3 regions of the Pseudomonas sp. H1_G08 genome follow, and region 3 is predicted to be linked to each of the others. Evidence: riboswitches for the same ligand, from Rfam matches in the RefSeq annotation. Region 3 holds a riboswitch; each other region holds the start of a gene.
What was found. A riboswitch is a leader RNA that binds a small molecule or an ion and turns the genes downstream of it on or off. The one in region 3 is predicted to bind cobalamin.
Positions count from the first base shown of each region.

Region 1 (5,274 bases), 760 kb from region 3:
ACGGATGCCTGCGCACATCGCATCGTAAGTGGTCTTGATCAGGTGCTGCGCCTCGGGGCTTGCCTCACCCACGACATACATGCGACTGGTATCGCCGAACCAGCCATCCTTGATCACGGCGATGTCGAGATTGACGATGTCGCCATCCTTCAATGGCGTACCCGATGGAATGCCGTGACACACCACGTCGTTGACCGACGCGCAGACGGTTTTCGGAAAGCCGTGATAACCGACGTTGGCTGGCACCGCCTTCTGCACATTGACGATGTAATCGTTGCACAGTCGATCCAGCTCATCGGTGGTCACGCCAGCCTTCACATGCGGCACCAGCATTGCCAGCACTTCAGCGGCGAGTTTGCCGGCGGCGCGGGATTTTTCGATGTCGGCCGGGGTGTTGATCTTGATCTGGTTTCTCATGCGCTGACGGCTTCCTGAGTCAGTTGTTGCAGATCCAGCCCACCATTCTGTTCGGCGCGGATCAGCAGGCGGCAAATGGCGCTGTGGTCGAGATTGGGATGCAGCTCGGCGAGCATGCCGATGCGCATCCAGTGCTCAGCCTGCGCGTTGATCGAGCGGCTGAGGGCGTTGCTGGAGATACGCAGGTTCTCGTGCATGTCCTCTGAAATCTTTACGATGCCCATGTCTATATCCGATACGAAATGTATATGGATCGTATACTAGCCAAGCTTACCCTCGGATTGCAAACGCTCCGCCACGCAAACACGCACCCGTGCAGGAGCTGCCGAAGCAGATTCGGCTCCCCATCAGCGGCCTGATCGACTACCATGCCCGCGCCGGTTTCCACACGGAATTAATAGGGAATCCGAGGTGCTCCACGCATCAATCGGAACTGCCCCCGCAACTGTAGGTGCCGAGCCTGCTCCTCGACTGCCACTGGGTGAACCCCGGGAAGGCCGGAGCGTGGCGATGACGCATCAGTCAGGAGACCTGCCGGCACAGTGACTGACCAACCGGCGGGGTGTCCGGGAAGGACATCGTGCCGTGCGCATTTTCCCCGTGCCGGCCTTGCGTAGTTTCCACGACCGCGCCCGAGGTGTGTTTCCAAACCGTACCCGCCCGCTCCCGTACGGTTCCCCTGGAGACTGCCCCATGCTGCTGCCCCGCGTTGCCACCCTGCTCACCGCTCTGAGCCTTTGCCCCCTGGCGCAAGCGGCGCCGACTGCGTATCCGCTGACCGTCGAAAACTGTGGCAGCAGCCTGACCTTTCAACACGCGCCTGCGCGCACGGTGACCATTGGCCAGGCCGGCACGGAAATGCTCTACGCCTTGGGCCTGGGCGACAAAGTCGTCGGCACTTCGCTGTGGTTCAACGACGTGCTGGGCACATACAAAGCGCAGAACGACACGATCGAGCGCCTCGCCGACAACGAGCCGAGTTTCGAAGCGGTGATCGCTAAACGCCCGGAGCTGGTTGCCGTCGAGCTGGAATGGATGGTCGGCCCGCAAGGCGCGGTCGGCACTCGCGAGCAGTTCCATGAACTGAAGATTCCCACCTACCTGCTGCCCTCCGATTGCGAAGCCAAGGACAACCTCGTCGGTTCGGACGGGACGCGGCTGGCACCGTTTCGCATCGACAGCATCTACAAAAGCGTGAGCCAACTGGCGGCGATTTTTGACGTGCAGGCGCGTGGCGAACAGCTCAATGAGCAGCTCAAAGCCAGCCTCGCGCAGTCGATCGCCACCGCGAAAAAGCAGCAGCGCAAAGACGTCAGCGCCCTGGTGTGGTTCTCCAGCGCCGAGATGGACATCGAGCCTTTCGTGGCCGGGCACAAAGGCGTTCCCGATTTCATGCTCAGCACCCTCGGCGTGCGCAACGTCGTCGAGTCGGATGAAGAATGGCCAACGGTCGGCTGGGAAACCATCGCCAAGGCCAACCCGACGTTTCTGGTGATCGCGCGCATGGATCGTCGACGTTTCCCGGCGGACGACTATCAGAAGAAACTCGCCTTCCTGCGCAGTGATCCGGTGACGCGCAACATGGACGCGGTCAAGCACAACCGCATCATCATCCTTGACGCCATGGCCATGCAGGCCAGCCTGCGCACCTTCGACGGCCTCGCACAACTGGCCAGCGCGATCAACGGCTACGACCTGTCGCCATGAGCAGACGCCTGATCCGTTTGCTGCTGGTGCTGTTGACGCTGTCGGTCGCGCTGATCGGCGGCGTGGCGATTGGTGAGACTTCAATCGAGCCGAGCGTGGTGTTGCAGGCGCTGGCCAACAAGCTGTGGGGCGCCGGTTATGTGCTCGACCCGATCGACGAAGGTATCGTCTGGAACTATCGCCTGACCCGCGCGCTGGTCGCGGCGGCCTGCGGCGCCGGCCTGGCGACGTGCGGGGTGATCCTGCAATCGCTGCTGCGCAATCCGTTGGCCGATCCGTATCTGCTGGGTATTTCTGCTGGCGCCTCGACTGGCGCGGTGATGGTCGCCCTGCTTGGCGTCGGCGCCGGGGCGATTTCATTGTCGGTCGGTGCCTTTGCCGGCGCGGTGACGGCGTTCGTGCTGGTGATCCTGTTGGCGCGGGTCAGCGGCTCGGCCAGCGGCACCGGGCAGATCATTCTGGCCGGGATCGCCGGTTCGCAATTGTTCAATGCCCTCACCGCGTTTCTGATCACCCGCTCGGCAAGCTCCGAACAAGCGCGCGGGACCATGTTCTGGCTGCTCGGCAATCTCGGCGGCGTGCGCTGGCCGTCGGTGTGGCTGGCGGTGCCGGTGGCGGTGTTGGGGTTGGTTGTTTGTCTGTGGCATCGGCGGGCGCTGGATGCGTTCACCTTTGGTGCGGACTCGGCGGCGTCTCTCGGCATTCCAGTGCGACGTGTGCAGATTCTGTTGATTGGCTGCGCCGCGCTGGTGACGGCGGTGATGGTGTCGATTGTCGGCTCGATCGGCTTTGTCGGTCTGGTGATTCCCCATGCCGCGCGGTTGTTGCTCGGCACCGGCCATGCGCGTCTGTTGCCCGCCAGTGCGCTGGGCGGCGCGGTGTTTCTGATCGCCGCCGATGTGCTGTCGCGCACCCTGATCAAGGGTCAGGTGATCCCGGTCGGCGTGATCACTGCGCTGGTCGGCGCGCCAGTGTTCGCGCTGATTCTGGTGGGCCGGAGATCGGCGCGATGAACACGGTTCTGAGCTGTGCTGGGTTGAGCTTCAAGGTGCGCGGTGCCGAGTTGCTCAACGGTGTCAGCATCGACGTTCAGCGCGGCGAGACCCTGGGCATTGTCGGGCCGAACGGTTCGGGTAAATCCACGCTGCTCAAATTGCTGGCCGGCCTGCGCGAACCGAGCGCGGGCCATGTGCAGCTCGGCGGTCAGGCGCTGGGCAAAATGTCGCGGCGCAGCATCGCGCAGACGCTCGCGGTGGTTGAGCAACAGGCCGATACCGACGATGGCATTCGCGTGTTCGACGCGGTGGCGCTGGGGCGCACGCCGTGGTTGTCGGCGCTGCAACCGTGGTCGCCCGCCGATGACGCCATCGTCGAGCAAGCGCTGATTGACGTCGACGCCGTGCACCTGCGCAACCGCCTCTGGCGCAGCCTCTCCGGCGGGGAACGCCAACGCGTGCACATCGCCCGCGCACTGGCGCAGCGCCCGCAGATCCTGCTGCTCGACGAGCCGGCCAACCACCTCGACATCCAGCATCAGTTGAGCATTCTGCAAGTGGTGCGCGCACTGCCGGTGACCACGCTGATCGCTTTGCACGATCTCAATCAGGCGCTCAAATGTGATCGCCTGGCGGTGCTGGAGCGCGGGCGTCTGGTGGCACTGGGCGAGCCGCTGCAAGTGCTGACGCCGGAGCGGTTACAGACGACTTTCGGGGTCAGGGCGCACTATCTGACAGACCCGTTCGATGGTGCGCCGATATTGCGCTTCCTTGCCTGATGCATGGGTGGCTGACACACCGCTTTCGCGAGCAGGCTCGCTCCCACAAAGGATTTGTGTGTTGCCGTGAATGACGGGGAGAACGCGAATTCTGTGGGAGCGAGCCTGCTCGCGAAGGCGTCAGGTCATCCAACATTGATGTCGATTGACACACCGCTTTCGCGAGCAGGCTCGCTCCCACAGGGTTATGTATTCCCGGGCGGTAAAGGGTCAGGCCCACTCTTTGCGCAGTTGCCGCGCGGCGCTGACCATGTGCACCAGCGCCGCTTCGGTCTCTGGCCAGCCTCGGGTTTTCAACCCGCAATCGGGATTGACCCACAGGCGCTCCACCGGAATACGCTGCGCCGCTTTGCGCAGTAAGCCGACCATTTCCGTCACATCGGGAATCCGTGGCGAGTGAATGTCGTACACGCCGGGGCCGATGTCGTTCGGGTAGGCAAACGCTTCAAACGCTTCGAGCAGTTCCATGTCCGAACGCGAGGTTTCGATGGTGATGACATCGGCGTCCATCGCCGCGATCGACTCGATCACATCGTTGAACTCGCTGTAGCACATGTGCGTGTGGATCTGCGTTTCGTCGCGCACGCCGGAGGCGCACAGGCGGAACGCTTCGCTCGCCCAGTGCAGATACGCCGGCCACTGCGCCCGGCGTAACGGCAAGCCTTCACGGAACGCCGCTTCGTCGATCTGCACGATTTTGATTCCCGCCGCCTCCAGATCATTCACCTCGTCACGAATGGCCAGCGCCAGTTGTTGAGCCTGCACCTCGCGGCTGACGTCTTCGCGCGGGAACGACCACATCAGCATGGTCACCGGGCCGGTCAGCATGCCTTTCAAGACCTTGTCGGTGAGGCCTTGGGCGTAACGGATCCACTCGACCGTCATCGCCTGCGGGCGGCTGAGGTCGCCGAAAATCACCGCTGGCTTGACGCAGCGCGAACCATAGCTCTGCACCCAGCCAAAGCGGGTGAAGGCATAGCCGTCGAGCTGTTCGGCGAAGTATTCGACCATGTCGTTGCGCTCGGCCTCGCCGTGCACCAGCACATCCAGGCCGAGGCGCTCTTGAATTTCCACCGCGTGGCGAATCTCCGTGTGCATCGCATCGGTGTAATCGGCCGCGCTGAGCTTGCCTTGCTTGTAGGCCTGACGCGCCAGACGGATCGCCGCCGTTTGCGGAAACGAACCAATGGTGGTGGTCGGGAATAACGGCAGGTCGAGCTTGCCGCGCTGTTTGGCGATACGCTGGGCAAACGGCGATTGGCGTTGCGCATCCTTGGCAGTGATCGCCGCGACCCGCGCTTGTACCGCCGGTTTGTGAATACGCGGCGAGGCAGCGCGGCTGGTCTGCACCGAACGGCTTTGCGCGAGGGCACGCA
Region 1 is NZ_CP162822.1:2,294,238-2,299,511, forward strand. It holds gene map (type I methionyl aminopeptidase) at 1-417, opposite strand, end outside; gene AB4N85_RS10330 (ParD-like family protein) at 414-641, opposite strand; cobalamin riboswitch at 779-970, shown strand; gene AB4N85_RS10335 (ABC transporter substrate-binding protein) at 1,111-2,124, shown strand; gene AB4N85_RS10340 (FecCD family ABC transporter permease) at 2,121-3,137, shown strand; gene AB4N85_RS10345 (ABC transporter ATP-binding protein) at 3,134-3,898, shown strand; gene metE (5-methyltetrahydropteroyltriglutamate--homocysteine S-methyltransferase) at 4,109-5,274, opposite strand, start outside.
Region 1: it holds a riboswitch for cobalamin, as region 3 does, so the genes downstream of both, AB4N85_RS10335 (ABC transporter substrate-binding protein) here and cobW (cobalamin biosynthesis protein CobW) in region 3, are expected to answer to the same signal.

Region 2 (5,274 bases), 810 kb from region 3:
AACCTGCCGCGCTCCACTCGCGAAATGATCAACGTTGATGCGCCGCTGGTTTCGCGCAGCAACCTTGAGCCGGGTGATCTGCTGTTCTTCGCCACCAATGGTCGTCGCGGTCGTGTCAGTCACGCCGGGATCTACCTGGGTGACAACCAGTTCATTCACTCCAGCAGTCGTCGCAGCGGCGGTGTTCGCATCGACAGCCTGGGTGACAGCTACTGGAGCAAGACTTTCATCGAAGCCAAGCGTGCACTCGCCATGGCGCCGACCGTGGTCACCGCTCGCAAGTAACCTGCATGTCGCTGCGTTCGCGGCGACAAAACGGCACGGCAACGGAGTAGACCTAAACTTTACAAGGTGAAGTTAAAGTCTTACTTGAAGTTTGCCGCGTAGCCGCTAGAATCCTGAATCTATATTGATGGCAAACCGCCTGCGTGATGACGCAGGCGGTTTTGTTTCTGTCCATTCGGCAGAGAAAGCCGCAGCCAGATCAGGATGTTCTGCTTATGACGATGTCGGCCCGCCTCACCTTGATCCTTTGCGCCGCGCTGCTCAGCGCCTGCGCCAGCCGTACACCGCCGCCAGCCCCCGTGGTTCGCGCGCCGATCGTGTTCGCTCCCTCCCAGGCTTTTTCCCCCGTTGCTGAAGACGTGCTGTTCCGCGCCCTCGGCCTGGTTGGCACGCCGTATCGCTGGGGCGGCAACACGCCAGATTCGGGCTTTGATTGCAGTGGTCTGATCGGGTTTGTCTACCGCGACGCGGCGGGAATTTCGCTGCCACGCTCGACCCGCGAAATGATCGTCATGCAGGCGCCGAATGTCGGCAAGGAAGGCTTGCAAACCGGCGACCTGATTTTCTTCGCCACCAATGGCGGCTCGCAGGTCAGTCATGCGGGGATTTACGTCGGCGAGGGTCGCTTCGTGCATGCACCGGCCACTGGCGGCACGGTCAAGCTCGACAGTCTGTCGAAAGCGTATTGGCAGAAGGCGTATCTGAGCGCCAAGCGGGTGTTGCAGCCGGGGCAGCTGGCGCATAACCCCTAGTGCGTATGCATAACTAAATGTGGGAGCGAGCCTGCTCGCGAAGGCGGAGTGTCAGTTGACAATGATTTAACTGATAAACCGCTTTCGCGAGCAGGCTCGCTCCCACATTTTTTGCTTCGCGCTTAACTTACTTGCTGGCAGAAACGCGCCACACCTTGTTGCCCACATCATCCGCCACCAGCAAGCCACCTTGCTGATCGATGACCACGCCAACTGGGCGGCCCAGCGCATTGTCGTCCTTGTCGAGGAAACCGGTCAGCACATCCACCGGCTGCCCGGTCGGTTTGCCGCCAGTGAACGGTACGAAAATCACCTTGTAGCCACTGTGCGGTTTGCGGTTCCACGAGCCGTGTTGGCCAATGAATGCGCCTTCCTTGAATTGCGCCGGCAAGCGGTTGCCCTCGGCGAAGGTCAGGCCCAGCGAAGCGGTGTGCGGACCGACCGCGTAATCCGGAGCGATGGCCTTGGCCACCAGATCAGGATTCTGCGGTTTGACCCGCACATCGACGTGCTGGCCGTAGTAGCTGAACGGCCAGCCATAGAAGCCGCCGTCCTTGACCGAGGTGATGTAGTCCGGCACCAGATCGCTGCCGATTTCGTCACGCTCGTTGACTGCTGTCCACAATGCGCCGCTGGTAGGTTCCCAGGCGAGGCCGTTGGGGTTGCGGATACCCGAGGCGAAGATCCGGTGATTGCCGGTCGCACGATCCACTTCCCAGATCGCCGCGCGGCCTTCTTCCTGATCCAGACCGTTTTCGCCGACGTTACTGTTCGAGCCGACGGTGACGTAGAGCTTGTTGCCGTCCTTGCTGGCGATGACGTTTTTGGTCCAGTGGTGATTCAGCGTGCCGCCGGGCAAGTCGACGACTTTGATCGGTTGGGTCTTGATCTCGGTGGCGCCCGGCTCGTAGTTGAAGCGCAGCAGGCGGTCGGTGTCGGCAACGTACAAATCGTTGCCGACCAGCGTCATGCCAAACGGCGAATTGAGGTTCTGCAGGAACACCGTGCGGGTTTCTGCGACGCCGTCGTGGTCGGCATCACGCAGCAGGGTGATGCGGTTCGGGCTGGGCACGCCGGCGCCGGCCTTGCCCATGACTTTCTTCATCACCCAGCCACGAATGCCTTTGCTGTCATCGGGCTTGGGCGGCGCATTGGTCTCCGCCACCAGCACATCGCCGTTGGGCAGCACGTAGAGCCAGCGCGGGTGATCAAGGCCTTCGGCAAACGCGGCGACCTGGGTGCCGGCCGCTGCGGTCGGTTTCGCGCCGTCCGGCCAGCCCACCGCCGGGGCGATGTTGACTGTCGGGATCAGCGTCTTGTTCGGTTCGGGCAGTTTCGGTGACGGGCCGGTGCCGTCGGAGACTTGCAGGCTGGAGGTTTCACCGCAGGCGGCGAGCCCGCCAGCGACGGCGATGATAAGAGCGAGTTGGGCCTTGCGCATTGCTGATCTTCCCTATGAATGCATTCCTAAACATAGAGGAGGGCGCAGGCCCGATGGTTCAACTGCTCAACCGCGGGCTTCCTTGAACAGCATGGCGATGCCCGGATGATAGTTGCCCGCGTCGCTGTGCAATTTGCGATAGGCGTAGGGGAAATACCAGGCCACGGCGCAGGTGTGTTCCTTTTGCAGGTCGTCGACCATGTCCTGCAATTCTTCGGGGCTGGCGCTGTGCTGAGGTTTTTGCGGAGCAACAAAGAGGCAGCCGAGCTTGAGATCGCTGGCGTAGCTGATGCGCTTGGCATCAGCGGTGACGTCGAGCAGTGCCTGGGTCAGGTTGAGGTTGTTGACCCGTGGCCAGCGTTGCGTGGCCTGAATGAACGCGCGGTCTTCGGCGCCGGCAATCAGCAGGTCGGCGCGAGCATTGCGTTCGCCTTCTTCGTTCTGTTTGCGCGTGGCCGTGTCGTTCAGCGTGACCATTTCATCCATCCACGCCGCTGCCGCGAGCAGGCCGAGATTGGCTTTCTCGTCGTGCCAATATGGCGTGTCGTTGTCGCCGCGAACGGTGTTGTAGCGATCGATACAGTCAAACCAGCGTTCCAGCACCGGGCGCAGGAATTCCAGGCGCGGGTTGCTGATGATCATGCCTTGCATCGTCGTCATCCTTATTGTTGTAGTGGGCTTTTCGGGAAAAGCATGGCTCTTTGATATCACTTGTCGCAGTCTGGCACAAGATTGCCGCTGCACAATGGATCAGCGGCAGTTATTCGCGCGCAAAGCGCCTCTTCAATTGACGCTCCACCCCCAACCCTCTAACCTTCGCCGCTTGTTTCAGGTGCTCTGTGGCCCCGCGTCGACAGAGTGAAACAGGGAAGCCGGTGAGGGTGGTCTTCAAGCGAAGCCACGACGATCCCGGCGCTGCCCCCGCAACGGTAAATGAGTGAAAACTGCGCCTTGAGCCACTGCCTCGAAAGAAGCGGGAAGGCGCGCAGTCCGGCGAAACGCCGCTCATGAGCCCGGAGACCGGCCTGATCCATCTCAGCGGCATCACGGTGGGCGATGCCAGGCTTTTTGCCGTCTATTCTTGTGCCTGCCCGCCGTTATCCAGCCTCAACGGAGAGCTCCCCCCATGACTGATTCCCCCGAGCGTGACGAACGCCATCTGGCGCGCATGCAGCGCAAGAAAGCCGTGATCGACGAACGCATCGCCAGCTCGCCCGACGAATGTGGCCTGGTGTTGGTGCTGACCGGCAATGGCAAAGGCAAGAGCAGCTCGGCGTTCGGCATGCTCGCCCGCGCGATGGGCCACGGCATGCAGTGCGGCGTTGTGCAGTTCATCAAAGGCCGCAACAGCACAGGCGAAGAATTGTTTTTCCGCCGCTTCCCCGAGCAGGTGCGTTTCCACGTCATGGGCGAAGGCTTCACCTGGGAAACCCAGGATCGTCAGCGCGACATCGCCGCTGCGACCGCCGCTTGGGAAGTCTCGCGCGAATTGTTGCGCGACCCTTCGATCGGTCTGGTAGTGCTCGATGAGTTGAACATCGCCCTCAAGCACGGCTACCTCGATCTCGATCAGGTGCTCAGCGATTTGCAAGCGCGCCCGCCGATGCAGCACGTGGTGGTCACCGGTCGCGGCGCCAAGCCGGAAATGATCGAGATGGGCGACACGGTTACCGAGATGGGCATGCTCAAGCACGCCTTTCAGGCCGGGATCAAAGCGCAGAAAGGCGTCGAACTTTGAAGCAACCACGTCACTGCCCGGCGGTGTTGATCGCCGCGCCGGCCTCCGGTCAGGGCAAGACCACCGTCACCGCCGCACTCGCCCGTTTGCATCGCAACCAAGGGCGCAAGGTGCGCGTGTTCAAATGCGGTCCGGACTTTCTCGACCCGATGATCCTCGAGCGCGCGAGCGGTGCGCCGGTGTATCAACTGGACATGTGGATGGTCGGCGAGCAGGAAAGTCGCCGGCTGTTGTGGGAAGCCGCCGCCGAGGCTGACCTGATTCTGATCGAGGGCGTGATGGGCCTTTTCGACGGCACGCCATCCAGCGCTGATCTGGCGCGCCACTTCGGTGTGCCGGTGCTCGGCGTGATCGATGGCACCGCCATGGCGCAGACCTTTGGCGCCTTGGCGCTGGGCCTGGCCAAGTATCAGCCGGACTTGCCGTTCGCTGGCGTGCTGGCCAACCGCGTCGGCACCTTGCGCCATGCGCAATTACTCGAAGGCAGCCTCACCGAAGGTCTGCGCTGGTACGGTGCGCTGTCCCGCGAAACCGGTATCGAATTGCCGAGCCGCCACCTCGGCCTGGTTCAGGCCAGCGAATTGAATGATCTGGATCTGCGCCTCGACGCGGCCGCCGATGCGCTGGCCAGCAGTTGCGAGGTCGCGCTGCCACCGGCCGTTGAATTCGCCGGGCCTGACGTCATCGCCGCCGAGCCTCTATTAAAAGGTGTGCGCATCGCCGTTGCCCGCGATGAAGCCTTTGCCTTCACCTATGGCGCCAGTCTCGATCTGCTGCGGGCGATGGGCGCCGAATTGCGCTTCTTCTCGCCGATTCGCGACACCCGATTGCCCGAGGCGGACAGCCTGTATCTGCCGGGCGGCTATCCAGAGCTGCATCACGTCGCGCTGGCGCAAAACGCCTCAATGCTGGCGGCGATCCGCGCGCACCATGCGGCGGGCAAGCCGTTGCTCGCCGAGTGTGGCGGCATGCTTTATCTGCTTGATTCGCTGACCGACGTGGAAGGCACCCGTGCTGAGCTGGTCGGTTTGCTCAAGGGCGAGGCGGTGATGCAGAAG
Region 2 is NZ_CP162822.1:724,687-729,960, forward strand. It holds gene AB4N85_RS03350 (C40 family peptidase) at 1-285, shown strand, start outside; gene AB4N85_RS03355 (C40 family peptidase) at 501-1,037, shown strand; gene AB4N85_RS03360 (PQQ-dependent sugar dehydrogenase) at 1,165-2,478, opposite strand; gene AB4N85_RS03365 (hypothetical protein) at 2,545-3,129, opposite strand; cobalamin riboswitch at 3,292-3,521, shown strand; gene cobO (cob(I)yrinic acid a,c-diamide adenosyltransferase) at 3,605-4,216, shown strand; gene AB4N85_RS03375 (cobyrinate a,c-diamide synthase) at 4,213-5,274, shown strand, end outside.
Region 2: it holds a riboswitch for cobalamin, as region 3 does, so the genes downstream of both, cobO (cob(I)yrinic acid a,c-diamide adenosyltransferase) here and cobW (cobalamin biosynthesis protein CobW) in region 3, are expected to answer to the same signal.

Region 3 (5,274 bases):
ACGCAGGAATTGCCAGAATCGATCGCGCACTTCGGCGCTGGCCGTGCTCAAGTCGCTGAGTTCGGGGTCCGGGCGGTCATCGCCGGGCACCAGGATCAGTTGCACGCCGCGTTCGGACAACTCGACCAGCCGCTCGACACCGTAGCGCCAATAGGCGATGCCGCCGTGCAGTGAGATCAGAATGACCTTGGCGTGGCGCAGCACTTCGTCGACATACAGATCGACCGAGGCATGATTCTGCACCTGCATCGGGTTGGCCAGACGCAGGCTCGGATAGTCATCGGGCAGTTGCTGCGCAGCCTCCGCGAGCAGCGCCAGGCTGGAATCGCCGCTGCACAGGATCACCAGCTCGGCGGGGGTTTGTCCGAGATCGGCAATGTTGTCGTCCGAGACGAATCCGCCGGGCTGGGTCCTGAGCAGGTGCATGGCTAAACGCTGAGCGCAGCGCGCAATTGCGCTTCGAGTTGTGCCGCATCAAGCTCCTGACCGATGAGCACCAGACGCGTGACGCGCGCTTCGTCGGCGCCCCACTGGCGGTCGAAATGCTTGTCGAAACGCGTGCCCACGCCCTGGATCAGCAGACGCATTGGTTTGTTCGGGATGGCCGCGAAACCTTTGACGCGCAGGATGCCGTGCTGCACCACCAGTTGCGTCAGCGCGTCGAGCAGCAAGCTTTCGTCGGCTTGCGGCAATTCGATGGAGATCGAATCGAAGGCGTCGTGATCGTGGTCGTCGTCATCACCGTCATGGTGATGATCGTGGTGGCTGTGGCGGCTGTCGATATGTTCTTCAGAGCCGGCACCGAGACCGATCAGCACGTCCAGCGGCAGGCGGCCGTTGCTGGCTTCGATGATTTTCACTGCTGGCGGCAGCTCTTCGGCGACTTCAGCGCGTACGCGAGCCAGATCTTCCGGGCTGGTCTGGTCGGCTTTGTTGAGGATGACCAGGTCAGCGCTGGCCAGTTGATCGGCGAACAATTCGTGCAGCGGCGACTCGTGATCAAGGTTCGGATCGAGTTTGCGCTGGGCATCGACCTGATCCGGGAACGCAGCGAATGTGCCTGCGGCGACCGCCGGGCTATCGACCACGGTGATGACTGCGTCGACGGTGCAGGCACTGCGAATTTCCGGCCACTGGAAGGCTTGCACCAGCGGTTTTGGCAGGGCTAGGCCCGAGGTTTCAATAAGGATGTGGTCGAGATCGCCGCGACGGGCAACCAGCTCGCGCATCACCGGGAAGAATTCTTCCTGCACCGTGCAGCACAGGCAGCCGTTGGCCAGCTCATAAACGCGGCCGCTGGCCTCTTCTTCGGTGCAGCCGATGGTGCATTGCTTGAGGATTTCACCGTCGATGCCCAGCTCGCCAAACTCGTTGACGATCACCGCGATGCGCCGGCCCTGAGCGTTGTCGAGCATGTGCCGCAGCAGCGTGGTTTTGCCCGAACCGAGGAAACCGGTGACGATGGTGACGGGGAGTTTGGCCAGTGTTTTCATCGGTATGCCCTTTGGCAAGCGGCGGGCATACGGGACGAGAACCGGCAGCGCGCATGCACGCCGGAAGCATTCGCCACCGGATCACCCCGCCCGGTTGTAGTGAGAATCTGTGACGAGGCAGGTCTCCTGGCTGACGGCGTTCAGGCGTTGGGCCTGGCGTCCATTGCGCCTTCCCGCTGGCTCATCGGTTGAGCTGGCAGTGGCGTGGCAACGAACATCACCGTTCACAGTTGCGGGGGCAGCCGCGGCTTTGACCGCGTTCCCTTCTTAGCTTCGGCGAGTGCCGAAGAACCTCGAAAGCGCAAGGCTACGCATGGGTCCGTCGTGGGTCAATGGTCGGTGAGTCTGAAACTGGGGGTATATCCGTTGCTGCGGTAACGGCTTCTTATGGTTTCGCTCTTACAGCGAGTCCCTTTTTCAAACGCCGGAGTGCCGGCCCAGCAAAAAGGAACCAAAAGGCTTTGCCCCGGCGTACGGCCCGCTCGCTGGAGCTGGGGTACCTTCGTTACGGGACCGATCCGGGCGCAGCGGCTACGGTTTGCTTCGCTGCACCTCCTTCCGCTGTGTACGACTGCGTCGTACGGTCGCTGCGCTCCCACCCCCGGATCGATCCCGTAACGAAGCCTGCCGAAGGGGCGAAAGATCAAAAGCCAGAGCAAAAGCAAAGGCAAAAGCAAAAGATCGCAGCCTTCGGCAGCTCCTACAGTTGGATCGCGCACCAGCTCAAGAACAGGTCGGATGTCAGGCCGCCTTCGCGAGCAGGCTCGCTCCCACAAAAGCAAAAGCAAAAGCAAAGCAGCGCAGCTGCCCGCGGCGCAGCCGCCCCACTCAACAATGAGCGCAAGCTCGAGTGCTCTTGATCTTGATCCACCGGCGACGTCGGAAGGCTGAGTGGAGGGATTGATCCGGGCGTGGGAGCGCAGCGACCGTTCGACGAAGTCGAACACAGCGGAAGGAGGTGCAGCGAAGCAAACCGGAGCCGCTGCGCCCGGATCAGTCCCGGAGCGAAGGAACCCGAGCCTGCGAGGGCCGAACGTAGGAGCAAGCCTTTTTGGGTACTTTTTCGGCGTTTGGAAAAAGTGCCTCGCCGTAAAGGCGAAACCGTAATCAGCAACACCCGCAGCAACGGATATACACACAAAAACACCCGAAAAAAAGCCCCCCCCGCAGCAACGGATCCGCCCCCGGAAATTGACTAAAAACCCAAACCCATGTTCTCCTGCACACCTTGTTACGGGTGCCCTTCACAGGGTGAAACGGGAAACCGGTGAATCATGTGCTTTACTCAAAGCCATGTCAGTCCGGTGCTGCCCCCGCAACGGTAAGCGAGCGAAGCGTCAGATCCACTGTGCCCCGGCATGGGAAGGTGATGCTTGCAGGTCGGCGACCAGCCAACCCCTCGCGAGCCCGGAGACCGGCCCGCAACACCCAGCGCGCGCAAGCGCCGCTGAACACAAACAAACCCGCGGTGGGCGGGCGCTGTTCGAAATCCCTGCGTGCCCGGCCCGCAGGGATTTTCATGCGCTCTGTTTACCCGCTGACATTTCAGAGGGAAGCGCTATGTCGATCATCAGTAACACCGTCAGCCACACTGACCACATCTCCAGCAGCACCACACTCGGCCAACGCGTCGCCGCCGCCCTCTTCGCCTCGATCCTCGGTGCCAGCCTGGTCTGGTTCGCCGGTTTCTCGCACATCGAAGCGGTGCACAACGCCGCCCACGATACCCGCCACAGCGCCGCGTTCCCGTGCCACTGAGGCCTGCCGAAATGATCAAACGTATCGCGCAAACCGCAGGCTTCACCGGCTTGCTGGCCGCCCTGCTGCTGACCCTGCTGCAGAGTTTCTGGGTATCGCCACTGATTCTGCAGGCCGAAACCTTCGAGAAATCCGAACCGGTCGCGCAAGTCCACGAACACGCCGCCGGCACCGCCGCCCACAGCCATGATGGCGAAGCCTGGGAGCCGGAAGACGGCTGGCAGCGTGTGGTCTCGACCACTGGCGGTAATCTGGTGGTGGCAGTGGGTTTCGCCTTGATGCTCGCCGGCCTGTACACCTTGCGCGCGCCGACCAAGACCTCGCAAGGGCTGCTCTGGGGTCTGGCCGGTTACGCCACGTTCGTTCTCGCGCCGACCTTGGGCCTGCCACCTGAGTTGCCGGGCACAGCCGCCGCCGATCTGGCTTCGCGGCAGATCTGGTGGATCGGCACTGCCGCTTCGACCGCTGTCGGCCTGGCACTGATCGCTTTCAGCCGTCACTGGCTGATGAAGCTTCTTGGTGTAGCGATTCTCGCCGTGCCGCATGTGATCGGCGCGCCGCAACCGCAGGTGCATTCGATGCTCGCTCCAAAGGCACTGGAAACCCAGTTCAAAATCGCTTCGCAGCTGACCAACGTCGCGTTCTGGCTGGCCTTGGGCCTGATCAGTGCATGGTTGTTCCGCCGCAAAAGCGCAGGCCCATATCAGGCATGACCGATGACCGCGCAGCGCCGACCCTCGTGGTCGGCCTCGGCTGCCAGCGGGGCTGCCCGGCCAGTACGTTGCGTGCGTTACTCGATCAAGCGTTGCAGGCGCACCGCATCGAGCTGCGAGCGGTCAAGGCTTTGGCGAGTATCGACCTCAAGCGCGACGAACCGGGGTTGCTGGAACTGGCCACACAATTGAACCTGCCGCTGCAGTATTTCAACAGTGCCGAACTGGCGCCCTATCAGCAGCGCCTCAGCCATCAATCGCAGATCGCCTTTGAGCGCACCGGCTGCTACGGCGTGGCGGAAAGCGCCGCGCTGGCGCTCGCCGAGCAACTGATTCAGGCGCCGGCGAAACTGCTGATCCACCGGCAGAAATATGCGCAGGCCACGCTGGCATTGGCCGGCGCTGCATAAAATCCCGATAATCCCCGCCATCGATCATGAGCACGCTTCATCTGCAGTGTGCCTGCGCCTCTTCACAAGGATTCAACGATGACCGTCTACTTCATCGGCGCCGGCCCCGGCGACCCGGAACTCATCACCGTCAAAGGCCAACGGCTGATTCGCAGCTGCCCGGTGATTATCTACGCCGGTTCGCTGGTACCCGCAGCGGTGCTGGAAGGTCATCAGGCCGAAATCGTGGCCAATAGCGCTGAACTGCATCTGGAACAGATCATCGATCTGATCAGGACTGCCCATGCCCAAGGCCAGGATGTGGCCCGTGTGCATTCCGGAGACCCAAGTCTGTACGGCGCGATTGGTGAGCAGATCCGCTACTTGCGTGAGCTGAACATTCCTTTCGAGATCATTCCGGGCGTAACCGCGACGGCGGCATGCGCAGCGCTGCTGGGCGCCGAGTTGACCCTGCCGGACATTTCGCAAAGCGTGATCCTGACCCGTTACGCCGACAAGACCGCGATGCCCGCCGGCGAAGAACTGGCGAGCCTGGCGCAGCACGGCGCGACCATGGCCATTCATCTGGGGGTCAATCATCTGGAAAAGATACTGGTTGAACTGCTGCCGCATTACGGCGCGGACTGCCCGATTGCCGTTATTCACCGCGCGACATGGCCGGATCAGGACTGGGTGGTAGGTACATTGGCGGACATTGCCGCAAAGGTCGAGGCCAAAGGCTTTCGGCGTACGGCGCTGATCTTGGTTGGCAGGGTGCTGGGCAGCGAGGTGTTCAGCGAGTCTTCGTTGTATCGGGCCGGGCATGCGCATCTTTATCGCCCTTGAAGACGCCTTCGCGAGCAGGCTCGCTCCCACAGGTGATTGCATTTAATTGTGAGAGCGAGCCTGCTCGCGAATGGG
Region 3 is NZ_CP162822.1:1,537,393-1,542,666, reverse strand. It holds gene cobN (cobaltochelatase subunit CobN) at 1-426, opposite strand, end outside; gene cobW (cobalamin biosynthesis protein CobW) at 429-1,493, opposite strand; cobalamin riboswitch at 1,593-1,804, opposite strand; cobalamin riboswitch at 2,712-2,930, shown strand; gene AB4N85_RS06970 (CbtB domain-containing protein) at 3,054-3,251, shown strand; gene AB4N85_RS06965 (CbtA family protein) at 3,263-3,964, shown strand; gene AB4N85_RS06960 (cobalamin biosynthesis protein) at 3,961-4,374, shown strand; gene cobM (precorrin-4 C(11)-methyltransferase) at 4,453-5,199, shown strand.